DNA from 2 places in the Streptomyces sp. NPDC096323 genome. Region 2 is predicted to be linked to the other one. Evidence: predicted binding sites of a transcription regulator. Region 2 holds the regulator's gene; the other holds the start of a gene.
What was found. Region 2 encodes HrcA, which represses chaperone genes, less so after heat shock. Its sites were predicted from a motif close to TTNGCACTCNGNNNNNCNGAGTGCNAA; they were not measured.
Positions count from the first base shown of each region.

Region 1: ABTX18_RS20870 (FmdB family zinc ribbon protein) is a predicted target of HrcA. The motif match lies at 10,562-10,588, and genes of this name have one in related genera.

Region 1 is NZ_JBEOSI010000007.1:182,728-197,492, forward strand. Features, by position in the region: gene ABTX18_RS20815 (MFS transporter) at 1-363, shown strand, start outside; gene ABTX18_RS20820 (DUF6227 family protein) at 486-1,313, opposite strand; gene ABTX18_RS20825 (P1 family peptidase) at 1,461-2,588, opposite strand; gene ABTX18_RS20830 (MFS transporter) at 2,817-3,968, shown strand; gene ABTX18_RS20835 (molybdopterin oxidoreductase family protein) at 3,965-6,289, shown strand; gene ABTX18_RS20840 (4Fe-4S dicluster domain-containing protein) at 6,297-6,899, shown strand; gene ABTX18_RS20845 (Rieske (2Fe-2S) protein) at 6,896-7,735, shown strand; gene ABTX18_RS20850 (hypothetical protein) at 7,732-8,109, shown strand; gene ABTX18_RS20855 (hypothetical protein) at 8,192-8,401, shown strand; gene ABTX18_RS20860 (hypothetical protein) at 8,447-8,923, opposite strand; gene ABTX18_RS20865 (S-methyl-5'-thioadenosine phosphorylase) at 9,242-10,075, opposite strand; gene ABTX18_RS20870 (FmdB family zinc ribbon protein) at 10,191-10,550, opposite strand; gene ABTX18_RS20875 (MFS transporter) at 10,754-12,040, opposite strand; gene ABTX18_RS20880 (potassium/proton antiporter) at 12,357-13,904, opposite strand; gene ABTX18_RS20885 (penicillin acylase family protein) at 14,181-14,765, shown strand, end outside.
Region 2 is NZ_JBEOSI010000002.1:378,673-393,437, forward strand. Features, by position in the region: gene ABTX18_RS05680 (SpoIIE family protein phosphatase) at 148-2,052, shown strand; gene hemW (radical SAM family heme chaperone HemW) at 2,106-3,338, shown strand; gene ABTX18_RS05690 (DUF3097 domain-containing protein) at 3,392-4,213, opposite strand; gene ABTX18_RS05695 (MBL fold metallo-hydrolase) at 4,239-4,979, opposite strand; gene hrcA (heat-inducible transcriptional repressor HrcA) at 5,163-6,179, shown strand; gene dnaJ (molecular chaperone DnaJ) at 6,180-7,319, shown strand; gene ABTX18_RS05710 (nitronate monooxygenase) at 7,433-8,506, shown strand; gene ABTX18_RS05715 (16S rRNA (uracil(1498)-N(3))-methyltransferase) at 8,503-9,249, shown strand; gene ABTX18_RS05720 (hypothetical protein) at 9,322-9,879, shown strand; gene ABTX18_RS05725 (S41 family peptidase) at 10,028-13,240, shown strand; gene ABTX18_RS05730 (histidine triad nucleotide-binding protein) at 13,613-13,972, shown strand; gene ABTX18_RS05735 (ribonuclease Z) at 14,003-14,765, shown strand, end outside.

The sequences.
Region 1 (14,765 bases), on a different contig from region 2:
GTCGGCATGGGGCTGATCGTGGCTCCGCTGGCCGACGCGGTGCTGTCCGAGGTGCCCAAGGAGCACGCGGGGTCGGCCTCCGGGCTGTTCAACACCGTGCAGCAGATGGGTAACGCGCTGGGGCTCGCGCTCGTCTCGGTCGTCTTCTTCGGGGCGATGGGTGACCGGCTGACGCCGCCGCAGATCGGTCCGGCGTTCGCCGACGCCTTCGAGCAGTCGCTGTGGTGGGTGGCAGGCGTGCTCGCGGTGATCTTCCTGGTGATGTTCGCCCTGCCGGCCCGGCCGAAGCAGCACGTGGAGGGCGGCGACGAGAGCGCCGGCTCCTTCGAGGAGCCCGTGAAGGAGCCGGTGCTGACGCACTGACCGGGCGTCACGCGGAAGCGGAAGAGGCAGGAACCGACAGTGCCCGCACCCTCGCCGGGGGTGCGGGCACTGTCATGCCAGGGCCAGGGCCAGGGCCAGGGCCAGGGCCAGGGCGGGTCGCGTCAGCAGATGCGGGTGCGGCTCTCCATCGCGCAGCGTGCGGCGTCCTCGTCGCCGTACACCTCGCACATGTGGCGGCCGTCGGGCGTCGCCGTGTGCTCGACCTCCCACAGGCTCGTCTCGCTGCCGTCGAGGAGCAGGAAGGCGTGCTCGTAGAGCGTGAAACGCGCGTCCAGCCCGTCCACCTGGCACTGCCGGCCGAAGACCTGGGTGATGTGGTGAGCGAAGGCCGCCCGCAGCCGCAGGGCCGTCTCCTCGCCCGGCGCGTCCCGGTTCTCCGCCCGGCGCAGCACCCGGCGGGCGTGGTCCGCGGAGTTGTCCGGGGCGTACGTCCGGGGCAGCGGGGCCGGTGGCACCGCCATCAGGGCGTCGAGGATCTCCAGGCCGGGCTGCGGGCCGTCGTGCCCGAAGACGCCGTCGTAGCCGAAGACCGGTCCGTCGTGCCCGAAGAAGACGTCATCCCCGAAGGCCGGTCCGTCCTGCCCGAAGACCGGGCCGTCGCCGGTGCCGCCGGTCAGCCGGGCCGCCGCGATGCGGGCGTCGGCCTCGTCGTCGTACAGCTCGTGCTGCTGGTGGCGCGGCTGCGCGTCGCGCGGGCCGGAGTGCACCAGCTCCCACAGGGTCAGGGGAGTGCCGTCGGCCAGCAGGTATGTGTGCCGGTAGGTCTCGCGGTGCAGGGCGGAACTGTGGTGCGAGGAGTGCAGGGAACTGCTGTGGGTGAGCGCGGTGCCCAGCCGCTCGACCGTACTGTCGGGGAGGTCGAACGAGTTGAGAGCCCGTCGCAGGATTCGCTCGAGGTGCTGCTCGGTTGTCTCGTACGCATCGCTCAAGGTGCTGTCTCCAGGCCGTCGCCGCGTGTGACTTGGTGCGTGCTCAACGTAGTCCCTGGGTCTGACATCGTGACCGGGGTTGAGAAAAACGTACGACGCACGCAGAAGGTTCCCGCTCCCTGAGGGCTGCCCCGCGCCCGAACCTCCCTACGCCGACGGTGAGTCGGTGGCGTCGTCCGGGGACTGTGCCGAGGGGCGCTGCGGGCCGTAGAGATCGCTGTACGCGAGGTAGGTGGCGCCGCCGGTGCGGCCGGTGACCCCCGTGGCCGCCCGCACCGCCTTCACGACGGCCCGGGTCACTGCGTCCGCACCCGCCGCCAGCAGGTCGTTGAGCGCGAGCGGGTTCGCCGGATTCAGCGCGTGCGCGCCGGTGGCCAGGGCGAAAACGGTGTCCCCGTCATTCAGCAGATGGACGGGACGGATGGCGCGCGCCAGCCCGTCGTGTGCCGTCCCCGCGAGCTTCTGCGCCTGGGCGCGGCCCAGTTCGGCGTCCGTGGCGACGACGGCGAGCGTGGTGTTGAGCGGGGGGCGCGTGTTCGCGTCGTGCGCCTGCGCCAGGCGCTGGTGCGCCACCCGGTGGACCTCCGCCGCGGGTGCGACAGCCGGCTCGGCGCCGCCGTACTCCCCGTACAGCACCCCGGTACGGGGGTCGAGCACCGCCCCCGCGGCGTTCACGACCACCAGCGCGGCCACGGTGGTCCCCGACGGCAGCAGGATGCTCGCCGTGCCCACCCCGCCCTTCAGCAAGCCGGCCACCGCACCCGTGCCCGCGCCGACGCAGCCCTCGGCGACCGCGGCCCCGGGCTCCGTCGCGGCCGCGTCCTCCGCCGCCGCCCGGCCGGTCGAGGCGTCCGGCCGGGCCCGCCAGTCGCCGCCCCGCCCCAGGTCGAAGACGCAGGCCGCGGGGACGACCGGGACCACTTGGGACGGATCGGTGCCGACCCGCACACCGCGCCCCTGCTCCTCCAGCCAGGCCATCACCCCTGACGCCGCGTCGAGTCCGTACGCGCTGCCGCCGGTGAGGACCACGGCGTCGATGCGCTGCACCAGATTGCGCGGATCCAGCGCGTCCGTCTCGCGGGTGCCCGGGCCGCCGCCGCGTACGTCGACGGCCGCGACCGCACCGCCCTCGGGCGCGAGCACCACGGTGGTGCCGCTGAGCGCACCCTCGCCCGCGACCCGCGCGTGTCCCACGCGCACCCCGGCGACATCGGTCAGCGCGTCCCTCCGGCGGGCCGACGAGGCGGTGGGGGCTGCGGTGTCCTGGCCGGTCATCCGGTGCTCCTCGGGGTGCGGGTGGCTGACTGCGCCGCGGCGGGGCCGTGCACCGTGAACGTACCCGGCGGGCGGCGCGCACCGACATGCCGCGACGCGCCACCCGTACCTCTCGCGACGCGCTTACCCATAACTCCCGCGAACGCGCTCATCCGCACCTCCCGCGACGCGCCACCCATAGAGGTATAAAACAGGACCAATATCACTTTCCGGTCCTACGCTGACGGGGTGACCGAGCCACCAGAAGCCTCCGCCGCAGATGCGCGCCCCGCCCCCGGAGCCACTGCCGGTACGACCGGCGTGACCGCCACGCCGCCGCCCGCCGGCGGGCACGGCCGTTCCGGCGCCGCCGTCCTCCGGTCCGTCACCGCCCGCGCGACGGCGGCGGGTGTGATCGTCTCCCTCCTGCTGGTCGCGGCCATCGTGCTCGGCAGCAGGCTCCTGGAGAACTTCGACTCCGCACTCCTCCCGTACGCCGTGGCCACCGTCTTCCTGGCCTTCGGCGTCGCCTACCGCTACACGGTCTGGGTCTCCGCGCCAGGAGCCCGGCGACTGTTCCAGAAGGGCTGGGGAAGTCTCTTCTCGGCCGCCAACTTCCGCAAGGCGCCCACCGCCCTGCCGAGGATGATCGCCACCTACCTCGGCTTCCAGAAGTTCCTCGGCGCCCGCTCCCACGCCCGCTGGGCCGCCCACCAGCTGATCTTCTGGGGCTGTATCCTCGCCGCCCTGATCACCTTCCCGCTGACCTGGGGCTGGTTCACCTTCACCTCGCACACCGGATCCGGGCCCGGTTACGAGATGCGCATCTGGGGCTTCAAGATCATCGGTTTCGACTCCCTGGACTTCCTCGGCTGGCTGATGTTTCACGGCCTGGACATCGCCGCCGTCCTCGTCATCCCCGGCGCCTGCTACTTCCTGTGGCGCCGGATGAAGGACCGCGGCGCCATCACCGGCCAGCGCTTCGGCTACGACCTGGTGCCGCTCATCGCCTTGATCGTCATCTCCGTGACAGGCCTGCTCCTCACCTTCTCGTCGATCTTCCTGCACGGCGGCGGCTACGAGTTCCTGGCGATCCTGCACATGGTGTCGGTGGTCTTCACCCTCATCTACATCCCGTTCGGGAAGTTCTTCCACATCGTCCAGCGCCCCGCCGCCGTCGGCATGCAGCTGTTCAAGTACACCGGCCGGCAGGACCAGGAGGTCTTCAGCTGCCGGCGCTGCGAGGAACCCATCGACACGGCCCCGTACGTCGAGAACCTCCGCGGCACCATGCGCGACCTCGGCCTCGGCTTCGACGAGTGGGCCGAATACTGCCCGCGCTGCAAGCGGGTGCTGCGCGGCAGCGCCTATCTCTCCCAGGTGAAGAAGGGCTTCAAGTGACCGCGGACCCGCGAGCAGCCGACACCCGTGCGGTCGTCCCCCTCGACCCTTCCCTCGCCCCGCCCGGCACCCGCGCCTTCCGGGACGCCGGCGGTATCCCCGCCGACCAGTGGCACGCCGACCAGAACGGCGAGAAGCTCGTCCCCACCCACTGCTGCTTCTGCGGCATCCAGTGCGGGATGTATCTGCGCGTCGACCGCGGCGGCAAGGTCTTCGGGGTCGAACCCCGCAACCACGACATCAACCGGATGCGCCTGTGCCCCAAGGGCATCAACGCCTACCAGCAGGTCAACCACCCCGACCGGCTCACCGCCCCGCTCATGCGCCGCTCCCGCGACGAGCCCTTCCGTGAGACGTCGTGGGAGGAGGCACTCGACTTCACGGTCTCCGAGATCCAGCGCATCCAGGCCCAGTACGGGAAGGACGCCTTCGGGCTCTTCGGCGGCGCCAGCCTCTTCTCCGAGAAGACGTACCTGGTCGGAAAGTTCGCCCGGGTCGCCCTGCGGACCCGGCACGTCGACTACAACGGCCGCCTCTGCATGGTCAGCGCCGCCGCCGCCAACAAGCTCGCCTTCAACATCGACCGGGCCGGCAACCCCTTCGCCGACATGCTGCTCACCGACTGCCTGCTGATCGCGGGCTCCAACGTCGGCGAATGCTTCCCCGTCCTGTCCCAGTACGTATGGGGAGCGCGGGACCGCGGCGCGAGCCTCATCGTCATCGACCCCCGCGAGACGGCCGTCGCGCGCACCGCCGACATCCACGTCGCGTTGAAACCCGGAACCGACTCGGCCCTCTTCAACTCCCTGCTCTGCGTCGTCATCGAGGAGGGCCTGACCGACGAGAACTACCTCGCCGCCCACGCCACCGGGTGGGACGAGGTACGGGCCAAGGCGCTCGAGTACCCGCCGTCCCGCGCCGCGGACATCTGCGGAGTCCCGGCCGAGCAGATCGTCCAGGTCGCCCGCACCTTCGCCCGCGCCCCCAAGGCCATGGCCTGGCACGCCAGAGGCATCGAGCACCAGTCCCAGGGTGTCGAGAACTGCCTCTCGGTCATCAACCTCTGCACAGCCACCGGACACATCGGCAAGCCCGGTGCGGGCTACGGCACGCTCACCGGCCAGGGCAACGGGCAGGGCGGCCGCGAACACGGCCAGAAGTCCGACCTCCTGCCGGGCGGCCGCTCCATCAACAACGAGGAACACCGCCGCCAGATCTGCGAGATCTGGGGCATCGACGCATCGGAACTCCCGCTCGCGGGGACCTCGATGATGGAAATGATCTGGCAGATGCAACGCGGCGAGATCCGCGGGCTGATGGGCATCTGCAACAACCCCATCATCTCCCTGCCGAACTACCCGGTGGTCAAGGAGGGGTACGACGCCACCGAATTCCACGTCCAGTTCGACTTCTTCCTCTCCGAGTCCGCCGCCAACGCGCATGTCGTCCTGCCCGTCACCACCTGGGCCGAGGACGAAGGGGTGATGGCCAACGCGGAAGCCAGGGTGGTCAAGCACAACAAGGCCCAGGACCCGCCCCCCGGTGTGCGCACCGACACCTGGGTGCTGTGCGAACTCGCCCGGCGCCTCGGCGCCGGCGACAAATTCGGCTTCAGCGGTTCCCGCGAGGTCTTCGACGAACTCCGCACCGCGTCCGCCGGCACCGTCATCGACTACTCGGGCATCACCTACGAGCGGCTCGAGGAGACCGGCGGCATCTCCTGGCCCTGCCCGTCCACGGACCACCCGGGCACCCCCCGGCTCTTCGAGGACGGCAGGACGTACCACCCCGACGGCAAGATCCATATGCAGGTCGTCGAATGGCACCCGCCCATGGACCCGTACAGCGACGAATTCCCCATGTCACTCACGACCGGACGCACCGTCGCGCACTTCCTCTCCGGCAACCAGACCCGCCGCCTGGGCGCCCTCGTCGAACAGACCCCGCGCCCCTGGGCCGAGATCCACCCCTCCCACGGTTTCCGCAACGGCGAACCGGTCCGCGTCACCACCCGGCGCGGCAGCGCCTCCTACCCGGCGCTGGTCACCGAGGCGATCCGCCCCGACACCGTCTTCATCCCGTACCACTGGCCGGTCCCCACCTCGGCCAACGTGCTCACCATCGACGCCCTCGATCCCCGGTCGAAGATCCCGGAGTACAAGGTGTGCGCCTGCCGCATCGAGCATGCCGACTCCGTCGACGACGTGCCCGCGCCTCCTGTAGCACCCGGCCACGTCGCCTACCCGGAGACCCAGGTCTCCCGCACCGACCCGCTGCCGCCCACCGCCCCGCAGGGCCGCGGCACCTCGGAAAGGAGCTGATCCCCGCATGATGGGCAGAACGATCTTCATCGACCCGGGGCGCTGCATCGGCTGCCAGGCCTGCGTCTCCGCCTGCCGGGAATGCGATTCGCACCGCGGCAAGTCGATGATCCACCTCGACTACACCGACGAGGGCCAGTCCGTCGCCTCCCTTCCCACGGTCTGCATGCACTGCGAGGACCCCGTCGCCCCCTGCGCCGAGGTCTGTCCCGCCGACGCGATCCTGGTGACCGCGGACGGAGTGGTGCAGCAGGCCGACACCACCCGCTGCATCGGCTGCGCCAACTGCGTCAACGCCTGCCCCTTCGGCGTACCGAAGATCGACCTCCAGGCGAAGCTGCAGCTGAAGTGCAACCTCTGCTACGACCGCACCGCCTACGGGCTCGCTCCGATGTGCGCCACCGTGTGCCCGACCGGAGCGCTCTTCTACGGAACCGTGGAGGAGCTCCAGGCCGAACGCCCCGGCGTCCAGGTCGCCGACACCTTCGTCTTCGGCGAGACCGAGGTCCGTACGGGCGTGGCCATGGTCGTCCCCGCGGAGAGGGTCCAGTGGCCGGTGCCGGGCGGCCTGCCCGTCGTGGAGATCAACGGGAAGGACGTCCGCCGATGAGCGTCACGCAACAGCCGCCGCCCTCCGGGGAACCGCCCCACGGAGAAGCACGCTCCGGAGCATCTCGCGGCCCGGCATCGCGCGGCGGGGACCCGCCCTCGGGGGACGCGCGCGAAGCCCTGCACGACCGGATCGCCGCGGACTCCCTCACCACCCGCCGCGACTACCTCCGCATCGTCGCGACCGTCTCCGGCGGCCTCGCGATCGGCGGCCTCGGCGTCGCGGGTGGCATGCTCCCGCGCCACGGCGACCCCGAGGACGACAAGGCGCCCGCGCCGATGAGGGTCAGCTCCCAGCTGCTGCCCGGGGAGTCGCTCGCCTTCAGCTACCCGGAGGAGGAGGACAAGGCGGTCGCGGTCCGGCTCGACGACGGCACCCTCGTCGGCTACTCGGCGATCTGCACCCACCTCGCCTGCGCCGTGCTGTGGCGGAAGGACCGGGGCTCCGAGGGCGAGCTGTACTGCCCCTGCCACGAGGGCGTCTTCGACGCCCGCACCGGCGAGGTCACCGCCGGCCCGCCGCCGCGCGGACTGCCCAAGGTGGTCCTCACCGAGCAGACGGACGGCAGCATCTGGGCCGTCGGCACCACCCGCTCCGGCGAGAGCATCGAGAAGGGCCTGTGCCGCCAGCTCGGCGACGACCGCCCGGACCTCGCCTCCCGGATCGGCTGCCCCGGATTCGGCGGTGGCGCCGAAGCCCCCGAGGCCGCCGCCGCTTCCCGTACGAAGGCCGCTTCCCGTACCGCCGCCGCCTCCCGTACGAAGGCCGCTTCCCGTACCGCCGCCGCCTCCCGCACGGAGGCCACCGTGCCCGGCACCACCGGCAGGCGAGCATGAGCGACGCCCAGGAGCCCACCGGCCCCCGCTATCCGGAATACCACCCGGGCAGCGCACGGCCCGAACTCAACCGGCCCGTCCATGAGCGCTACCCGCAGATCCGGCCCACCAGCGGCTACGGCGATCCCCGCGTCAGCCGCACCGGACCGGGACCGGGAGCGGGCACCGACCAGGAACCGGAGCGGTCCTCGAAGCTCACGGCCCGGCTGACCCTGGCGATGACCGTGGTCATCGGGCAGCTCTGGGGACTCACCGTCATCGTCGACGAGTACATGGAGGGCCACACCGGGACCGCCTGGTGGGGGGCCGGATTCCTCTGCCTGTCGTTCCTCGTCGTACTCGGACTCTGGTGGCTCGACCCCAAGGACCGCTGACCGGCCGCCCGCCCCGGCCCGGCCGGAAGGCGGGCGTGCCGGGACGCTCCCGCGCTCCGCGGGGCGGCCGTACCCTGGAGGCATGAGTACCGCCCCCGCCCCCGGACCGCGCGATGCGAAGCCGAACTCGCCGGACCGGCCGAAGCCCAAGCCGGCGCTGATCTTCGACGATCCGCTGGACCAGCAGTCCGCGGACGACACGGACCGGGGGTGGGGTGAGCGGGCCCCCTCCGGCGGCGGCGCCACCGACCTGGCCCGTTTCCTCGACGAGAAGCCGCCCCACCACATCTGAGCGTGCCCGGCCCGGTCGCCGGCACTACTCTGCCGACCGCCCGAATCAACACAGGATCACCGCAAACCCGGCCGAGATTCCCGCACCGGCCAGCGTCGCGGCCGTCGCCCGTGGCACGGAGAGCACGATCAGGGCCCCGTACTCCGTGGAGCCCTCCGCCGACGCGGGAGGCACCTGGGCCACCCGGGCGCCCTTCGCCAGCACCCGGGAGCCGCTTCCGCTCCGCTCGGACGCGATCACGTCGACCCGGTCGCCCGGCCGCAGCAGCCGTACGGTCGCCGCGTCGGCGATCCGGACGGGCGCGGACACCAGACGCACCGGCGGCGGCGCCCGATGGGGGGCCGCCCTGGCGGCGTCGGGCGCCCCGGCCGCCCCGTGCCCGGCACCGACGCCTCCCTCGGCCCCACTCCCGCCGAACCCCGAAGCGGCCAGCGCGGCAGCCGTCAGCGCCAGCCCCGCGGCCATCGCCCGCCGCTGCCGCCACACCGCGCGCCGCAGCCGGTGCGCACTGCCCCCGCGCACCCGCAGCGGCGGAAATGGAGGCACCCCGCCGGGCGGCGGCACGGGGGCGGACAGAGGCGGGGAAGCGGAGGGAGAGGGGGCCGAGGGCTGCGGAGAGCTGGGGAGGGGGCCGTACGGAGGCATGCCAAACACCGCCTGCGATGAGGGAGTTCAGAGAACAGGGGAGTGAGAATCGGACCGGGCGATCCGGCCGGAGACGACCGACCGGACAGCCCTCACGATGCCCCACCCACGAGATTCCCGCCGCGCCCTGTGGACGGCCCACACGATGTGGAAAACTCCCTCACCCGCCTGAGGGAAACAAGGGGCCGAACCCGCCTACGGCAGCACGATCCCCGTGTCGATCCCGTCCAGCGCATGCGCACACAGGCAGGCGCGGTCCGCCTCCGCGGGCAGCGCGACCACCGCTTCGAAGAGCACCGAACGCAACCGGTCCACATTGGCCGCGAAGACCCTGAGCACCTCCTCGTGGGAGACGGCCTCGCCGGCCTCCGCGCCCGCGTCCAGGTCCGTCACCAGCGTCAACGTGGTGTAGCAGAGGCCCAGCTCACGGGCGAGCACCGCCTCGGGGTGCCCGGTCATCCCGACCACCGACCAGCCCATCGCCGCATGCCAGCGCGATTCCGCCCGGGTCGAGAAGCGCGGCCCCTCCACGACCACCAGCGTTCCGCCGTCCACCGCTTCCCAGTCCCCTGCGCGGGCCGCCGCGAGGGCGACCTTGCGGCCCTCGGGGCAGTACGGGTCGGCGAAACCGAGATGCACCACCTTCGGCGCCACCCCGTCCGCCCGGGTCTCCCCGTCGTAGAACGTCTGGACGCGGGTCTTCGTACGGTCGACCAACTGGTCCGGCACGAGCAGCGTCCCCGGCCCGTACTCCGGCCGCAGCCCGCCCACCGCGCACGGGCCCAGCACCTGGCGTACGCCGACCGAGCGCAGCGCCCACAGATTGGCGCGGTAGTTGATGCGGTGCGGCGGCACATGGTGGCCGCGGCCGTGGCGGGGGAGGAAGGCGACGCGGCGGCCGCCGACCTCGCCGAGGAAGACGGAGTCGCTCGGCGCTCCGTAAGGGGTCTCCACCCGCACCTCGGTGACGTCCTCCAGGAAGGAGTACAGCCCCGAACCGCCGATCACACCGATCTCTGCGTTCACCATGCGGTCACAGTAGGCGGTCGCCCGGCGCGCTACGCAGCCGGGCGCAGAACGCCGAGGACCCCGCCGAGTGAATCGGCGGGGTCCTGGTGAAGCGTGAAACGGTCGGACAGGCGCCTCAGGCGGCCGATGAACCGCTCGACGAGGACGACGACGAGGAAGACGCCGCCGAAGAGCCGGACGAACCGGAGGAGGACGTCGACGAAGAGGTCGACGACTTCGCGTCCGATCCCGTCGAGGACGACGATCCGGAACCGGAGGCCTTCGCAGCGGCCGGGGCCGGCGTGCTGCTCGACGAGGATCCGCGGCTGTCGTTCCGGTAGAAACCGGAACCCTTGAAGACGATGCCGACCGCCGAGAACACCTTCTTCAGGCGTCCATCGCAGCTCGGGCACACCGTAAGGGCGTCATCGGTGAACTTCTGCACCGCTTCGAGGCCCTCGCCACACTCGGTGCACTGGTACTGATAGGTCGGCACTTGTCTTCCTCCTGGCACTCTCACTGGATGAGTGCTAACAGTCGTCCATAGTAGCTCCTGCAGGCTGCTGCTTGCAGTAATGTCTGTCACCTGCCGAAGGCAGCGGTCAGGGCTTGGCCGTCATGAGGGTTTGCTGCCCGAGTGAGAAGCCGCCATTACTCGTGGCGGAGGAGTCACACTGACGTATTCCTCGGATTGGATCGTCATTCTCTGGCCGCGACACAGTCGCGGTGAACCGTGCCGCGTGCGGCTGTAATCGTCGCGCGGGCTGGTGCCAGCCGCGAACGCAGCGCCACCAGCGTCACCAGCGCCAGCACCGTGCCCACCAGCGGCACCAGGAATCCGGTGCTCGCGCCGTGGGCGTCCGCGAGGCGTCCGGCCACCGTCACCGCGCCCGCCTGGCCGAGGGCGACGGCGCCCGTGAGCCAGGTGAACGCCTCGGTCCGGGCGGAGCCCGGGACGAGCGCCTCGACCAGCGTGTAGCCACTGATCAGCGCGGGGGCGATGGAGAGGCCGACCAGCAGGCCGAGCCCGGCCAGCAGCGGCACGGAGTGCACCGCCCACAGGCCCGACGCGGTGAGGGTCAGGGCCGCGTATCCGGCGATCAGCCGGCGCCGCGGCCCGGTCTTCCAGGCGATGGCGCCGCAGGCGATGCCGGCCAGCATGTTGCCGGCCGCGAAGATCCCGTACAGCAGACCGTTCGCACCGGGGCTGCCGATCTCCTCGGCGAAGGCGGTCAGCGAGACCTGCATGCCGCCGAAGACCGCGCCGATCCCGAGAAAGGCCACCGCGAGCACGCGTACGCCGGGGATGGACAGTGCGGAGGCGTGCCGCTGCGTTCCGGTGGAACCGGTGTTGCGTACGGCGGGCTCGGTGGCGCGCTGGGCGGCGAAGAACAGGCCGCCGCACAGGGTCAGGGCGGCTTCGGCGATCAGCCCCGCCGCCGGGTGCACTCCGGTGCAGAGCGCGGTGGCGAGGACGGGGCCGATGACGAAGGTGAACTCGTCCGTCACCGATTCGAAGGCCGCCGCCGTCGACATGAGCGGGGAGGCCTCGCGCCCCGGCGCCGCTCCGAGCACGGCCGCCCAGCGGGCGCGCACCATCGGGCCGACCTGCGGGACCGAGGCACCCGTCGGGACGGCGGCGGCGAACAGCGCCCACATCGGGGCGTCCGCCAGCGCGAGGGCGGTCAGGCCCGAGACGGACGCCGTGTGGACGAGGACGCCCGGCAGCAGCACGGCGCGCTGGCCGAAGCGGTCGGCGAGCTTGCCGGTCTGCGGGGCGAACAGGGCCATGGAGACCCCGGTGACGGCGGCGACGGATCCCGCGCTGCCGTATGAACCGGTGGTGTGCTGGACGAGCAGGACGATGCCGATCGTCAGCATCGCGAAGGGCTGCCGTGCGGCGAAGCCCGGCAGGAGGAAGGTCCACGCACCCGGGGTGCGCAGCAACTGCCCGTATCCGGGGCGGTCGGAGACCGTGGACGCCACGGTCCATGCCTTTCTGCCGCCTGGTGGCCGTGCCCCTGCGAGGCGGGCCGGCACAGGGGTGCGGACCCGGTCAGGAGCTGCCGAGAGCTGTCCTCTTCGCGCGGAACTGCGGTAGATGCCGGGCGCTCGCAACAGAGGCGGAGGACGCCACGACCGCCATACGGTCGCGCCAGCTCTGCGTCAGGCAGAGTTGGTGGATCAAATAAGTCGATCTGGGTTTCCTTTATGCTACAGGCAAAAGGCCTGAGGCACCTGTGATTGTGTCCAACCCGACCCCTGTCACCTGTAAACGCAAGCGCGTCCTCCGTGATGTGGCTCAGCGATGCGCCTTGGTGTTCCGGGCACCGGGCCGGTCGTCCGCCCTGCCCAGCTTCTTCACGGCCTTGAGCGCGTTGGCCACATGCGGCCCGGTGAGGCTCTCGTCGGCGGCGTTCGTGCCGGTCCCCAGCCAGCCGGCCAGCTTGCCGCCCTCGCCGATCGCGTGCAGCCGGGCCTCGGTCGCGTCGCGTACGGGGTCGGTCGTCACGACCAGCAGTTCGTCGCCGCGGCGCAGCACGGTCGTGGGCCCGGGTACGAAGCTCGTGCCGTCCCGGACGACCAGCGTCACCGCCGCTCCGGCGGGCAGACGCAGCTCGCCGACCTCGACGCCGTGCATCTTCGACTTCGCGGGGATGACCACAGAGAGCAGATGCCCGCGCAGCCGCTCCAGGGGCGCCGACTCGATGCCCAGGTCGGCCGCTTCGGACGGGTCGTCGGCGATCTTGAGAGCCTTGGCGAGCCAGGGCAGCGTCGGTCCCTGGATGAGGGTGTAGACGACGACGAGCACGAAGACGATGTTGAAGACCCGGGTGGAGCCCTCGATTCCGGACACCATGGGAATGGTCGCCAGGATGATGGGCACCGCGCCGCGCAGCCCGGCCCAGGACATGAGGGCCTTCTCCTGCCAGGGCAGCCGGAAGGGCGCGAGTGAGATGAAGACCTCCAGCGGCCGGGCCACCACGGTCAGCACCAGCCCGACGACGACGGCGGGCCAGAAGTCGTCGACCAGGTCGTGTGGGGTGACCAGCAGTCCGAGCAGGACGAACATGCCGATCTGGGCCAGCCAGCCGAGTCCGTCGGCGAAGCCGCGGGTGGCGGGCCAGTGCGGCAGCTTGGCGTTGCCGAGGATCATCGCGGCGAGGTAGACAGCGAGGAATCCGCTTCCGTGGAGCATCGCGCCCGCCGCGTACGCGGACACCGCGATGGCCATCACGGCGATCGGGTAGAGGCCCGAGGCGGGCAGGGCCACATGCCTCAGTCCGTACGAGCCGAGCCAGCCGACGGCGATGCCGAGCGTGGCGCCGATCGCCAGCTCCAGGGCTATCTCGCCGACCAGTACGTACCAGCTGTCGACGGGCCCCACGGTCGAGAAGGCGACGACCAGGATCACCACGGGGGCGTCGTTGAAGCCGGATTCGGCCTCCAGGACGCCGGTGATCCGGGCGGGCAGGGGCACCTTGCGCAGGACGGAGAAGACCGCGGCGGCGTCCGTGGAGGAGACGACCGCGCCGATGATCAGCGCCTGCCGCCATTCCAGACCGACCAGGTAGTGCGCTCCGGCGGCGGTCACGCCCACGCTCACGCCGACGCCGACGAGGGAGAGGACGACGGCCGCGGGCAGCGCCGGTTTGATCTCTTTCCACTTCGTGCCGAGACCGCCCTCGGCGAGGATCACGACCAGGGCCGCGTAGCCGATGACCTGCGTCAGTTCCGCGTTGTCGAACTTGACGTCGAAGAACCCGTCCTGCCCCAGGGCGATCCCGATGCCGAGATACAGGAGCAGACTGGGGAGCCCGCTGCGTGACGAGACGCGTACGGCCGCCACGGCGACGAGCAGGACGAGCGAGCAGACGAGCAGAAGTTCGTTGAGCGCGTGGACAGTCAGTGGCCGGTCCTTCCCTGCGTACGCCTGCCGGATCGGCTTCCGGTGGCCGGTACTTCATTACCTTACCTAATCTTTAACGTTTTCTTGATGCGTTCGAGTATTCGTACGATCGCTACTCAATTCGAACCATCCCGATACCGCGTCCGACCGGCATCGACGCTGCGCCTATGGTTGCTCCTGCACTCCCAGGACCGCCCTGCCCCTCGAAGGACAGCGATGCCCGCCACAACAACCGCCTCTGCCGCCTCCACGGCCACCGTCGGCGGTGGGCCGCGCAAGAAGAAGGGGCGACGTGCCCGCCTGCTCGTGATCGTCCTGGTGCTGGCGCTCGTCGCAGGCGTCGGTTACGGAACGTACTGGTCCGTATCGACCGTGCGTGCCTCGTACCCCCAGACCAACGGGACGATCCACCTCGCCGGGCTCGACAGCAACGTCGACGTCAAGCGCGACAGTTACGGAATCCCGCAGATCTACGCGGACTCCGACGCCGACCTCTTCCGCGCCCAGGGCTTCGTGCAGGCGCAGGACCGCTTCTGGGAGATGGACGTCCGCCGTCACATGACGGCCGGCCGGCTCTCCGAGATGTTCGGCTCCGGCCAGGTCGAGACGGACTCCTTCCTGCGCACGCTGGGCTGGCGCAAGGTGGCCCAGGAGGAGTACGACAACGTCCTGTCGGATGAGACGAAGAAGAACCTCCAGGCGTACGCGGACGGGGTGAACGCCTACCTCAAGGACCGCGACGGCGCGGACATCTCCGTCGAGTACGCGGCCCTCGGCTTCACCAACGACTACAAGCCCACC
Region 2 (14,765 bases):
GGGGGGCCGGGCCGTGTTCTCCAGGCACTTCGGTAACTCGACGCGTATGCGAAGGGCCGATCTGTCACTCTGTCCGTGTTGAAAGGCCCTAACGGAGAACAGGCAGAGCGAGAACAGGTCAGGAGCCGCCCTGTGGGGTCCATTCCCTTGCAGCGGGACATCGTGCAGCGTCCCGGAACCACTGGCGCGTCCACGGGCGCGCAGCCCGTCGCCCGGACGAGCCTGCCCGGGAATCTGCTGGCGCCCTCCGCGGCCCGGCGGTTCGTCGCGGCGGCGCTCGCCGAATGGAGCGGGCTCGGGCTGCCCGCGGCCGTGGGTTTCAGCGAACGGCTGTCCGACGACGCGGCGGTCGTCGTCAGCGAACTCGTCACCAACGCCGTCGTGCACGCCGGAACCCACGTCGACCTCCTCTTCCGGCTGGAGGAGGCGACCGAGGACGAGGACTCCGCGCTGGTCCTGGAGGTCTCCGACCACCACCCCGCCCGCGCCGTGCGCAGCGACCGCCCCGAGCACGGCTCCGTGAGCGAGGACGCGGCGGGGGAGCCCGCCGAGTACGGGCGGGGCCTGGAGCTCGTCGCCACCCTCGCCGAACGCTGGGGCATCACCTACCGCACCGGCCTCAAGACCGTCTGGGCCCGGCTCCCCGTCGACGACTGGAACCCCTTCCCCGACACCCGTACGGCGCCCGGATTCCAGCGCGGACTGCGCGCCGCCGAACTGCTCGCCCCCACCGCCCGCCGCGCCCTGCGCGACGACGCGGACTGGGCGGGCCGTGGCGCGCTGTCGTTCCTCGCCGAGGCATCGGACCTGTTGGCCGGCCAGCTCGACGAGGACATCGTGGCCGCGCTCGCCGGACAGTTACTCGTGCCCCGGCTCGCCGACTGGTGCGCGATCTGGCTGGAGCCCGAGACCGCCGGCCGCGCCGCCGTCCCGCGGCTCGCCAAGGTCTGGCACGTCGACGAGAGCCGCATCCAGCCCCTGCGCACCCTGCTGGAGGGCGACCCCCTCCGGCTCCCGGAGCGGGTCGGGACCGGGCCGGTGTCGCTGCCCTGGCCCGGCGGCACGGAGGACGGCGGGCAGCCGGACGGGACCGAAGGCGTCACGCTCGCCTACCGGATCACCTCGGGCGGCCGCACCCTCGGGGCCGTACTCCTCGGCCGCGAAGGCATCGCCCGCGTCCCCGACGAGGTCACCGCCCTGATCGAGGACTTCGTACGCCGGGTCGGCCTCGCCGTAGGCGCGGCCCGCGCCTACACCCGGCAGGCCACCATCAGCCGCATCCTCCAGCGCGGACTGCTGCCCAGCAAGGTCGCCGAGATACCGGGCGTCGCCAGCTCCCTGGTCTACGAGCCCAGCGACGACGGAGTGGTCGGAGGTGACTTCTACGACATCTTCCCGTGCCCCGGCGACCGCTGGTGCTTCGTCCTGGGCGACGTCCAGGGCAGCGGCCCCGAGGCGGCCGTCGTGACCGGGCTGGCCCGCCCCTGGCTGCGGCTGCTGGCCCGCGAGGGCTTCCAGGCCGACGAGGTCCTGGTCCGCCTCAACCGGCTGCTCCTCGACGACGCCATGGAGGCCGCGGAGGCGGCCGCGCTCATGGTCGCCGCCGCCGGCGGCCAGCACTCGCCGGACAGCGGCCAGTCCCGCTTCCTCTCCCTGCTGTACGGGGAGCTCGTGCCGCTGCCCGGCGGTGGCGCGCGCTGCACCCTGGTCAGCGCGGGGCACCCGCTCCCGTTGCTGCTGCGGCCCGACGGCACGGTGCGCCCGGCCGCCGAACCGCAGCTGCTCCTCGGCGTCATGGACGACGCCGTGTACGAGACCCAGAGCTTCGACCTGGCCCCCGGCGACAGCCTCCTGTGCGTCACCGACGGGGTGACCGAGCGGCGCTCGGGGGCGCTGATGTTCGACGACGGGGACGGGCTGGCCCAGGCGCTCTCCGGCTGCACCGGGCTGACCGCCGAAGGCATCGCGGACCGCATCAAGCACGCCGTGCACGCCTTCGCCGAGCGCCCGCCGGACGACGATCTGGCGCTGCTGGTCCTCCAGGCCGAGTAGCCCGGTCCCGGGCGTGGCGTCCGGTTGCCGGGCGGCGCGCGACAATGGGCGGTATGCCTTCCGTACTGCCCGATGGTGAACCCGTACCCGACGACGGGGCGCTGCCCCGCCACGCCCTGGAAGGCGCCGCAGACCGCCCGCTCGGCTTCTACCTGCACGTGCCGTACTGCGCGACCCGCTGCGGCTACTGCGACTTCAACACCTACACCGCCACCGAGCTGCGCGGCTCCGGCGGTGCGCTGGCCTCCCGGGACAACTACGCCTCCCATCTCGTCGGCGAGGTCCGCCAGGCCCGCAAGGTCCTCGGCGACGACCCCCGCCAGGTCCGTACGGTCTTCGTCGGAGGCGGCACGCCGACCCTGCTGGCCGCCGCCGACCTGGTCCGGATGCTGGCCGCGATCCGGGAGGAGTTCGGCCTCGCGGACGATGCCGAGATCACCACCGAGGCCAACCCCGAGTCCGTCGGACCGGCCTACCTGGCCGAGCTGCGCGAAGGCGGCTTCAACCGGATCTCCTTCGGGATGCAGAGCGCCCGGCAGCACGTCCTGAAGATCCTCGACCGCACCCACACCCCCGGCCGGCCCGAGGCCTGTGTCGCCGAGGCGAGGGCCGCCGGCTTCGAGCACGTCAACCTCGACCTGATCTACGGGACCCCCGGCGAGTCCGACGACGACTGGCGCGCCTCCCTCGACGCGGCGATCGGCGCCGGGCCCGACCATGTGTCGGCGTACGCCCTGATCGTCGAGGAGGGCACCCAGCTGGCCCGCCGGATCAAGCGTGGCGAGATCCCGATGACGGACGACGACGCGCACGCCGACCGCTACCTCATCGCGGACGAGGCGATGGCCGCGGCCGGCTTCTCCTGGTACGAGGTGTCGAACTGGTCCCGGACGCCCGAGGGCCGCTGCCTGCACAACGAGCTGTACTGGCGCGGGGCGGACTGGTGGGGAGCCGGACCCGGCGCGCACAGCCACGTCGGTGGCGTGCGCTGGTGGAACGTGAAGCACCCGGGGGCGTACGCGCAGGCGCTGGCCGAGGGACGCTCGCCCGGCGCGGGCCGCGAGATCCTCTCCGCGGAGGACCGGCGGGTCGAGCGCATCCTGCTGGAGCTGCGGCTCGTCGACGGCTGCCCGCTGTCGCTGCTCGCCCCGGCGGGTCTCGCGGCGGCGGGACGCGCGGTGACGGACGGGCTGCTGGAGCCGGGGCCGTACGGGGAGGGGCGTGCGGTGCTGACCTTGCGGGGGCGGCTGCTGGCGGATGCGGTGGTGCGGGACCTGGTGGACTGAGGGGGTGGGCGCGGGCCGCGCGGAGGAGTGCCCGAGGGGCTGGAGGTGCGACCCTACGCGGGAGGCGCTGTCACGTAGTCGATCAGTTCTTCGACCCGGCCCAGCAGCGCCGGTTCCAGGTCGCGGTAGGAGTGGACCGTGGACAGGATCCGCTGCCATGCCGCGCCCGTGTTCTCCGGCCATCCCAGCGCCCGGCACACGCCTGTCTTCCAGTCCTGGCCGCGGGGCACCACGGGCCAGCCGGCGATCCCCACGGACGACGGCTTCACGGCCTCCCACACGTCGATGTACGGGTGGCCGACCACCAGGACGTTCCCGTCGGAGACCTGCGCGGCGAGGCGGGACTCCTTGGAGCCCGGGACCAGATGGTCGACCAGCACCCCGAGGCGCGCGTCCGGACCCGGGGCGAACTCGCGGACGATCGCGGGGAGGTCGTCGATGCCCTCCAGGTACTCCACGACCACGCCCTCGATGCGCAGGTCGTCGCCCCAGACCCGCTCCACCAGTTCCGCGTCGTGCCGGCCCTCCACGTAGATCCGCCCCGCCCGCGCCACCCGGGCCCGCGCACCGGGCACCGCAAGCGAACCGGAGGCCGTACGGGCGGGCCTGGCGGGGCCGCCCGCCGCGGGGCGGACCAGCGTGACGACGCGGCCCTCCAGCAGGAAGCCGCGCGGCGCCATCGGGAAGACCCGGTGCTTGCCGAAGCGGTCCTCCAGGGTCACCGTCGGGCCCTCGGCCGTCTTCTCGCAGCGGATCACCGCTCCGCAGAATCCGGTGACGGCCTCCTCCACGACCAGATCCGGGTCGGCGGGCACCTCGGGGGCGGGGGCCGACTTCTTCCACGGCGGGGTCAGGTCCGGCTGGTAGCTGCGCATCGGACGACGATAAGCGGCGAGCGGACTACGACACGCCGAACCTGGCAGCGAGGGCGTCGCGCTGCGCCCGTACGAACGCGGCGTCCACCACGGCCCCGTGCCCCGGCACGTACAGAGCGTCCTCGCCGCCCAGCTCCAGCAGCCGGTCCAGCGCCGCCGGCCAGTGCCCGGGGAAGGCGTCCGGGCCCGCCTGGGGCTCGCCGGACTCCTCGACCAGGTCGCCGCAGAACACGATCGCGGGGGAGCCGGGCGAGCTCGGGGCGGCGGGGACGAACACCGCCAGATCGTGGCCGCTGTGCCCCGGGCCCACGTTCGCGAGCAGCACCTCGCGCCCGCCGCCCAGATCGAGCGTCCACTCGGCCGACACCTCGTGATGCGGCGCCACCAGTACATCGGCGGACTCGGCCGCGTCGTGTGCGGGCAGACCGTGCCGCACCGCGTCGTCGCGCAGTTCGTCCGCCCCGCGCCTGAGCAGATCCGTCATGCCGACCGCGGCGAACACCTGCGTCCCGGCGAAGGCCGCCGTGCCCAGCACGTGATCGAAATGGGGGTGGCTGAGTGCGATATGCGTCACCCTCCGGCCGAGCAGCGCCTGTGCCTGGCCACGCACCCCGGCCGCTTCACGGAGTGACGAACCGGTGTCGCAGAGCAGCACTCCGTCCGGCCCGCACACCAGGGCGACCGTCGCATCCCACACCGGGAGCCGTCGCCGGCCCACACCGTGTCCGAGTCGCTCCCAGCCGAACTCTTCCCAAGAGGCGTCCATACGGCGACGCTATCGGCATCGACCTGCGCAGTCGCGCGGTGGCGTGGCCGGTCGCCCTTGCTAGGGGGCCGCCCCGTCGCCGTACACTGGCGGGGGACCGCTGGCACTCGTACGTACCGAGTGCCAGGGCGGGATCCGGGAACGGCCCGGGAACCACCGAGGACACAGCTGGAGGTGTGCGCGATGCTCAGCGAACGCAGACTCGAAGTGCTGCGCGCCATCGTCCAGGACTATGTCGGCACCGAGGAGCCCGTCGGCTCCAAGGCGCTCACGGAGCGGCACCAGCTGGGGGTCTCCCCGGCCACCGTTCGCAACGACATGGCGGTGCTGGAGGACGAGGGCTTCATCGCCCAGCCCCACACCAGCGCGGGACGCATCCCGACGGACAAGGGCTACCGGCTCTTCGTCGACCGGCTCGCGGGCGTCAAGCCCCTGTCGTCGCCGGAGCGCCGCGCCATTCAGAACTTCCTCGACGGCGCGGTCGACCTCGACGATGTCGTGGGACGTACCGTGCGGCTGCTCGCGCAGCTGACCCGGCAGGTCGCCGTCGTGCAGTACCCCTCGCTGACCCGCTCGACGGTGCGGCACGTGGAACTGCTGCCGCTGGCCCCCGCCCGGCTGATGCTCGTGCTGATCACGGACACCGGCCGGGTCGAACAGCGGCTGGTCGACTGCCCCGCGCCGTTCGGTGAGACCTCGGTCGCCGATCTGCGGGCCCGGCTCAACAGCCGGGTCGTGGGACGCCGCTTCGCGGACGTCCCGCAGCTGGTGCAGGACCTGCCGGAATCCTTCGAGAGCGAGGACCGGTCAACCGTGTCCACCGTGCTCTCGACCCTCCTCGAATGCCTCGTCGAGGAGACGGAGGAGCGGCTGATGATCGGCGGCACCTCCAACCTCACCCGCTTCGGGCACGACTTCCCTGTGATGATCCGGCCGGTGCTGGAGGCATTGGAGGAGCAGGTCGTGCTGCTGAAGCTGCTCGGCGAGGCCAAGGACTCGGGCATGACCGTACGTATCGGGCACGAGAACGCCCATGAAGGGCTCAACTCCACGTCCGTCGTCGCGGTCGGCTACGGTTCGGGCGACGAGGCAGTCGCCAAACTCGGCGTGGTCGGACCGACCCGCATGGACTACCCCGGAACGATGGGAGCGGTACGCGCAGTGGCACGTTACGTCGGACAGATCCTGGCGGAGTCGTAAGTGGCCACCGACTACTACGCCGTACTCGGCGTGCGCCGCGACGCTTCGCAGGACGAGATCAAGAAGGCCTTCCGGAGGCTCGCCCGCGAGCTGCACCCGGATGTGAACCCCGATCCGAAGACCCAGGAGCGGTTCAAGGAGATCAACGCCGCCTACGAGGTGTTGTCGGACGCTCAGAAGAAGCAGGTCTACGACCTCGGCGGCGACCCGCTGTCCGCCTCCGGAGGCGGTGGCGGCGCGGGCGGATTCGGACAGGGCGGCTTCGGCAACTTCTCCGACATCATGGACGCGTTCTTCGGTGCGTCGTCGCAGCGCGGACCCCGTTCGCGCACGCGCCGCGGCCAGGACGCCATGATCCGGCTGGAGATCGACCTCTCCGAGTCGGCCTTCGGTACGACCAAGGACATCCAGGTCGACACGGCCGTCGTCTGTACGACCTGCAGCGGCGAGGGCGCCGCACCCGGCACCTCCGCCCAGACCTGTGACATGTGCCGCGGCCGCGGCGAGGTCTCCCAGGTCACCCGGTCCTTCCTCGGCCAGGTCATGACCTCGCGGCCCTGCCCCCAGTGCCAGGGCTTCGGTACGGTCGTGCCGACGCCGTGCCCGGAGTGCGCCGGTGACGGCCGCATCCGCTCGCGGCGCACGCTCACGGTGAAGATCCCCGCCGGTGTCGACAACGGCACCCGCATCCAGCTCGCGGGCGAGGGCGAGGTCGGCCCCGGCGGCGGCCCGGCCGGCGATCTCTACGTCGAGATCCACGAGCTGCCGCACGCCGTGTTCCAGCGGCGCGGCGACGATCTGCACTGCACGGTCACCATCCCCATGACGGCGGCGGCCCTCGGCACCAAGGTGCCGCTGGAGACGCTCGACGGTCTGGAGGAGGTCGACATCCGGCCGGGCACCCAGTCCGGCCAGTCCGTCCCGCTCCACGGGCGCGGCATCACGCACCTGCGGGGCGGCGGGCGCGGCGACCTGATCGTGCACGTCGAGGTGATGACCCCGACCAAGATGGACCCGGAACAGGAACGCCTCCTGCGCGAGCTGTCGAAGCTGCGCGGCGAGGAGCGGCCCACCGGCCAGTTCCAGCCCGGGCAGCAGGGCCTGTTCTCGCGCCTCAAGGACGCGTTCAACGGCCGCTAGATCCACGCACCGATGTCGTACGGGCCCGGTTTCCGGGCCCGTACCGCATTGCGGACAAAACGTGGCAGCGGGGTGGGCATCGCGGGACACGAAGGACATGACACGATGCGGTCATGTCATCCGAGTTGACCGATCTCTGCCGGTATCCGATCGTGCAGGCCCCGATGGCGGGCGGCACGTCCTGCCCGCAGCTCGTCGCGGCCGTCGCCGAGGCCGGCGGGCTCGGTTTCCTGGCCGCCGGGTACAAGACGGCGGACGGCATGTACAACGAGATCAAACAGGTGCGCGGCCTCACCGGCCAGCCCTTCGGCGTCAACCTCTTCATGCCGCAGCCCGACCTCGCCGACCCGGCCGCGGTCGAGGTGTACCGGCACCAGCTCGCGGGCGAGACCTCCTGGTACGAGACCCCGCTCGGCGACACCGACGCCTGCGGCGACGACGGCTACGAGGCCAAGCTCGCCATCCTGCTGGAGGACCCCGTCCCGGTCGTCTCCTTCACCTTCGGATGCCCCTCCCGCGACACCCTCGACGCGTTCGCCGCGGCGGGCACGTACACCGTCGTCACGGTCACCTCGCCGGAGGAGGCCCAGGCCGCCCAGTGGGCGGGCGCCGACGCCGTCTGCGCCCAGGGCGTCGAGGCGGGCGGCCACCACTCCACGTTCCGCGACGACCCGCAGGCCGACGGCGCCGGTACCGGACTGCTCTGCCTGGTGGCCCAGGTCCGCGAGACCGTGCAGATACCGGTCATCGCCGCGGGCGGGCTGATGCGCGGCTCCCAGATCGCCGCGGTGCTGGCGGCGGGCGCCGACGCCGCGCAGCTCGGCACCGCCTTCCTGCCCTGCCCCGAGTCGGGCGCCCATCTGCTCCACAAGCAGGCCCTGACCAACCCGCTGTTCGTCCGCACCACCCTGACCCGGGCGTTCTCCGGCCGCCCGGCCCGCGGCCTTGTCAACCGCTTCGTACGCGAGCACGGACCGTACGCCCCCGCCGCCTACCCGCAGGTGCACCATCTGACGGCCGCGCTGCGCAAGGCGGCGGCCAAGGCCGGGGACGCGCAGGGCATGGCACTGTGGGCCGGGCAGGGCCACCGGATGGCCCGCGAACTGCCCGCCGGCCGGCTGGTCAGACTGCTCGCCGAGGAACTGGACGCCGCACGGACGGCACTGAGCACGAGGAGTACACAGTGACGGCACCCGTCTTCGTCGTCGAACAGCTGCCGCAGGGGCCGGAGTTCGTCCTGGAAGGCCCCGAGGGCCGGCACGCCGTCTCGGTGAAACGCCTGCACGCCGGTGAGGACGTCGTCCTGACGGACGGGCGCGGGCGATGGGCCGAAGGTGTCGTGATGGCCGCCGAGGGCAAGGACCGGCTGGTGATCACCGATCTGGAGTCCGTCCACGAGGAACCCCGTCCCGGCGTCCGCATCACCGTCGTCCAGGCGCTGCCCAAGGGAGACCGGGGCGAGGTCGCCGTCGAGACGATGACGGAGACCGGTGTCGACGCGATCGTGCCGTGGCAGGCCGCCCGCTGCATCACCCAGTGGAAGGGCGACCGCGGCCTCAAGTCCCTGGCGAAGTGGCGCAATACGGCCCGCGAGGCCGGCAAGCAGTCGCGCCGCGTGCGGTTCCCGGACGTGGTGGACGCGATGACGACCAAACAGGTTGCCGCACTTCTGGCCACGTCCGACTTCGCGGCGGTTCTGCACGAGGACCGTGGTTGCGAGAGTGAGCCACTGGCCACCGTCGAACTGCCCGACGAGGGCGAGATCGTGCTGGTCGTCGGCCCCGAAGGGGGCGTCTCACCCGATGAGTTGGCGGTGTTCGCCGCCGCCGGCGCCCGGACCTGCCGGCTCGGAACGACCGTACTGCGCACCTCGACGGCGGGCACCGCGGCGACCGCGCTGCTGCTCGGGCGCACGGGCCGCTGGTCATAAGAGCTTCCCTTTCGAGTGGTTGTGGCCGCAAGCGGTCTACCGCCGGGTCAAGGGCGGTGGGAAGCTGCCCGTATGGGGACATCAAGGGCGTGGGGTCGCCGGGCGACCCGTCGTATTCCGGCCGCGGTCTGCCTCGCGGCCACCGCGGTCGTGGGCGTCACCGCGTGCGAACCCACGGACGGGCTCAACACCGCGTCCATCGCCGTGACCACCGACCGGACCGCCACCCGTGCACTGGAGCACGAAGGTGTCGACGTGCAGTGGCTGACCTGCACGGCGAACGTGAACGGGGGCGGAGCCAAGGCGTCGCCCGCACGGGCGGGTTCGGCCACCGCCTCCCCGCGTCGCATCGCCGACGTCGACTGCAGCGGCAGGACGAAGGACGGCCGGGACATCACGGTCGCCGGCCAGGTCCGGCAGGCGGTCGACGGCCGGTGCGTGCGCGGCGACCTGACCGCGAAGGCCGACGGCCGCACGGTGTTCCGGGCCAGCCTGCTCGGCAACTGCGAGGCGCCGCTCCCGACCGCCGCGCCGGACGACGGCAAGGGCGGCGGCGGGGGCGGCGGCGGAGGGGCCCGGCCGACGGTCACGGTGACCGTCACGGTCACCGAGAGGCCCCAGGGCAAGTGACCGGAGCCGCCCGGGCATTCGGCACAGCCGGCGCGTAGGCGCCCGCCCCGTTGCGTGCACGCCTTTTGCGTGTGCCGGGCATGCACCGTACGGCGGACTCCGGCCATCTCCGTTCCGCCGGCCACTGGCGCGGCCTAGGGTGATCGGTGTGACACAGCCTTCCTACCTCCGGTATCCCCATGTCCAGGGCGACTCGATCGTCTTCACCGCCGAGGACGATGTCTGGCTCGCGCCGCTCGACGGCGGCCGAGCCTGGCGGGTCAGCGCCGACAACCGTCCCGTCACCCAGCCGCGCATATCGCCCGACGGCACCCTCGTCGCCTGGACGTCCACCCGGGACGGGGCGCCCGAGGTGCACCTCGCGCCCGTCGACGGCGGTTCCTCCCGGCGGCTGACGCACTGGGGTGACGCGCGGACCGCCGTACGCGGCTGGACCCCCGACGGCGACGTGCTGGTCACCAGCACCCAGGGCCAGGTCTCGCTGCGGCGCAGCTGGGCCCGGGCCGTCCCGGTCGACGGCGGTCCCGCCCGGACCCTCCCGTACGGGCCGGTCGGCTCCCTCGCGTACGGTCCCGGCGGACGGGTCCTGCTGCTCTCGGCCACCATGGGGCGTGAGGCGGCCACCTGGAAGCGCTACCGGGGCGGCACCGCGGGCAAGCTGTGGATCGCGGCCGAAGAGGACCCGGCGGAGTTCGTACGCGTCCACGAAGCGCTCGACGGCAACATCGAGTGCCCCCTGTGGGTCGGCGAGCGGATCGCCTTCCTCTCCGATCACGAAGGCGTCGGCGCGCTCTACTCCTCCCTCCCCGACGGCACGGACCTGCGCCGGCACACCGGCGTCGACGACTTCTACGCCCGGCACGCCACCACCGACGGCACGCGCGTCGCCTACGCGTCCGCCGGTGAACTCTGGCTCCTGGACAGCCTGGAGAGCGACGAACCCCGCCGCCTCGACATCCGGCTCGGCGGCCAGCGCGCCGACCTCCAGCCGCACCCGGTCCACGCCGGCAGCCACCTGCACACCGCGTCCCCCGACCGCACCGGCCGCGGCAGCGCCGTCGGATCCCGCGGCGCCGTCCACTGGGTCACCCACCGCGAGGGCCCGGCCCGCGCGCTCGCCGTCGAGCCCGGCGTACGGGCCAGGCTGCCCCACGCCTTCCAGGCCGACGGCGACCAGCACGTCGTCTGGGTCACCGACGCAGAGGGCGACGACGCGCTGGAGTGCGCACCCGCCACCGGGACCGGCCCGGGAGCCGTGCCGCGCCGCCTCGCCGCGGGCCGGATCGGCCGGGTCCTCGACCTGGCACCGGCCCCCGACGGCAGCCGGTTCGCCGTCGCCGCCCACGACGGACGCGTCCTGATCGTCGAGCGGGAGAGCGGCGAGGTCCACGAGGTGGACCGCAGCGAGCACGGCGACGCCTCCGGCCTCGTCTTCTCGCCCGACTCCGCCTGGCTCGCCTGGTCGCACCCCGGCCCCGAGCCACTGAGCCAGCTCAAGCTCGCGCACCTGGCGGACCTGTCGGTCTCCGAGGCGACCCCGCTGCGCTTCCGGGACTTCGCGCCCGCCTTCACCGCCGACGGAAAGCACCTCGCCTTCCTCTCCGAGCGCGCCTTCGACCCCATCTACGACGCCCACGTCTTCGACATGGCGTTCATCGGCGCCTGCCGTCCGCACCTGCTGACGCTCGCCGCGACCACCCCCTCGCCGTTCGGGCCGCAGCTCCACGGCCGCCCGACCGAGAAGGAGAAGGGCGGCGACGGCGAGGACAACCCCACCGCGCTCCCCGTCACCCGCATCGACCTGGACGGCCTCGCCGACCGGATCGTGCCGCTGCCCGTCGAGGCCGCCAGCTACTCCTCGCTGCGCGCCGCGAGGGACGGTCTGCTGTGGCTGCGCCACCCGGTGACCGGAGTGCTCGGCACGAGTGCGGCCACCCCCGACGCCAACGGCCCCGAGACCGTCCTGGAGCGGTACGACCTGGAGAAGCTGCGCTGCGAGGAACTCGCCTCCGACATCAGCCGGTTCGCGGTCAGCGGTGACGGCAAGCGGCTGGTCCTGCACAGCCACGGCAAGCTGCGCGTCGTCCCGTCCGACAGCCGGGTGTCCGCCTCCGACGACGACAGCGACGACGGCAACGTCACCGTCGACCTGTCCCGCGTGCGCCGCACCCTCGACCCGGCCGCCGAATGGCGTCAGATGTACGACGAGGCCGGGCGCATCATGCGGGACAACTTCTGGCGCTCCGACATGGGCGGCATCGACTGGGACGGCGTCCTGGACCGCTACCGGCCGGTCCTGGAGCGCGTCGCCACCCACGACGACCTCATCGACCTCCTCTGGGAGGTCCAGGGCGAACTCGGCACCTCGCACGCCTATGTGACCCCTTCCGGCGGCTGGCGCGACGACTCCGCCCGGCAGGGGCTGCTCGGCGCCGACATCTCCCGGGCGGACGACGGGAGCTGGCGCATCGACCGCATCCTGCCGTCCGAGACCTCCGACCCGGCCGCCCGGGCGCCGCTCGCCGCGCCCGGCGTCGCGGTGCGTGCCGGTGACACGATCGCGGCCGTCGACGGCCACCCGGTCGACACGCTGACCGGTCCGGCACCGCTGCTCACCGGCTCGGCCGGCAAACCCGTCGAGCTGACCGTCTCACCGGTCGACGGCGGCGACCCGCGCCATGTCGTCGTCGTGCCGATCGCGGACGAGGAGGCGCTGCGCTACCACGCGTGGATCGCCGACCGGCGCGCGTACGTCCACGAGCAGTCCGGCGGGCGCCTCGGCTACCTCCACGTCCCCGACATGGTCGGCTCGGGCTGGGCGCAGATCCACCGCGACCTGCGCACCGAAGTCGCCCGCGAGGGCCTGGTCGTGGACGTACGGGAGAACCGCGGCGGCCACACCTCGCAGCTGGTCGTGGAGAAGCTGGCCCGCCGCATCGTCGGCTGGGACCTGCCCCGCGGCATGCGGCCCTACAGCTACCCGGGTGACGCGCCGCGCGGCCCCGTCGTGGCCGTGGCGAACGAGTTCTCCGGCTCGGACGGCGACATCGTGAACGCGGCGATCAAGGCGCTGAACATCGGGCCCGTGGTCGGCGTACGCACCTGGGGCGGCGTGGTGGGCATCGACAGCCGGTACCGGCTCGTCGACGGCACGCTGGTCACGCAGCCCAAGTACGCCTTCTGGCTGGAGGGGTACGGGTGGGGCGTCGAGAACCACGGCGTCGACCCCGACGTCGAGGTCGTCATGACCCCGCAGGACCATGCGGCGGGCCGCGACCCGCAGCTGGACGAGGCGATCCGGATCGCGCTGGAGTCGCTGGCGCGGACGCCGGCGAAGACGGCGCCGTCGCTGCCGGAGTGATTTTGGCGCGGGGCGGGGTGGCGTGGGCGGGCGGTGGTGGCTGGGCTCGGTGCGGCTGCCCGGGCCGGTGGGACGGGGCGCCTGCGGCGGGCCTGTTCCCCTCCCCGCCCCTTCCCGTAACCGGGGCTCCGCCCCGGACCCCGCGCCTCAAACGCCGGCGGGGCTGGGGGAGGCGGCTGTGCTCCGGGCCTCCGCCTCAAACGCCGGCGGGGCTGGGGGAGGCGGCTGTGCTCCGGGCCTCGCGCCTCGGACGCCGGCGGGGCTGAGGGCGCTCCGCCCCGCACCCCGCACCCCGCGCCTCGGACGCCGGCCAGGCGCGGGGCACCGCTAGGCTGCTCCGTAACGGATCAACGAGACAGAGGAGCGCCCCCCATGGCAGGAGAACCGCAGCCCGACTGCCTGTTCTGCAAGATCGTCTCGGGTGAGATCCCGGCCACCATCGTCCGGGAGACCGACACCACGGTCGCCTTCCGCGACATCAACCCCCAGGCCCCCACCCACGTCCTCGTCATCCCCCGCGCCCACCACCCCGACGCCGCGTCCCTCGCCGCTGCCGAGCCGCAGATCCTCGCCGACGTGCTGGCCGAGACCGGGCGCGTCGCCGCCGACGAGAAGGTCGACGGGACCGGGTACCGGGTCGTGTTCAACACCGGCGCCGGAGCCGGGCAGACCGTCTTCCACGCACACGCCCACGTCCTCGGCGGCCGCGGCCTCCAGTGGCCCCCCGGATAGGCGCAGGACCGGAACAAGGAAGCCGCACCCGTGTCCGCACGCGAACTCGTCGTCCTCGGCACCGCCAGCCAGGTCCCGACCCGGCACCGCAACCACAACGGCTACCTGCTGCGCTGGGACGGCGACGGCATCCTCTTCGATCCCGGCGAGGGCACCCAGCGCCAGATGCTGCGGGCCGGTGTCGCCGCGCACGACATCGACCGGATCTGCGTCACACACTTCCACGGCGACCACTCGCTGGGCCTCGCCGGGGTGATCCAGCGGATCAACCTCGACCAGGTCCCGCACCCCGTCACCGCGCATTACCCGGCGAGCGGACAGCACTTCTTCGACCGGCTCCGGTACGCCACCGCCTACCGCGAATCCGTCGCGCTGACCGAGGCCCCGGTCGCCGCCGACGGGCCGCTGGCCACCACGGACGCGTACACCCTCAGCAGCCACCTGCTCTCGCACCCCGTCGAGTCGTACGGCTACCGGCTGGCCGAGCCCGACGGGCGGCGCATGCTTCCCGCGAAGCTCGCCGCGCACGGCATCGCGGGACCGGACGTCGGCCGGCTCCAGCGTGAGGGCGCCCTCGGCGGCGTCACCCTCGACGACGTATCCGAGCCCAGGCGCGGACAGCGGTTCGCGTTCGTCATGGACACCAGGCTGTGCGACGGTGTGTACGCACTCGCCGAGGGTTGCGACCTGCTGGTCATCGAGTCCACCTTCCTCGACGAGGACGAGGCACTGGCCACCGACCACGGCCACCTGACCGCCGGACAGGCGGCCCGGGTCGCACGGGAAGCGGGCG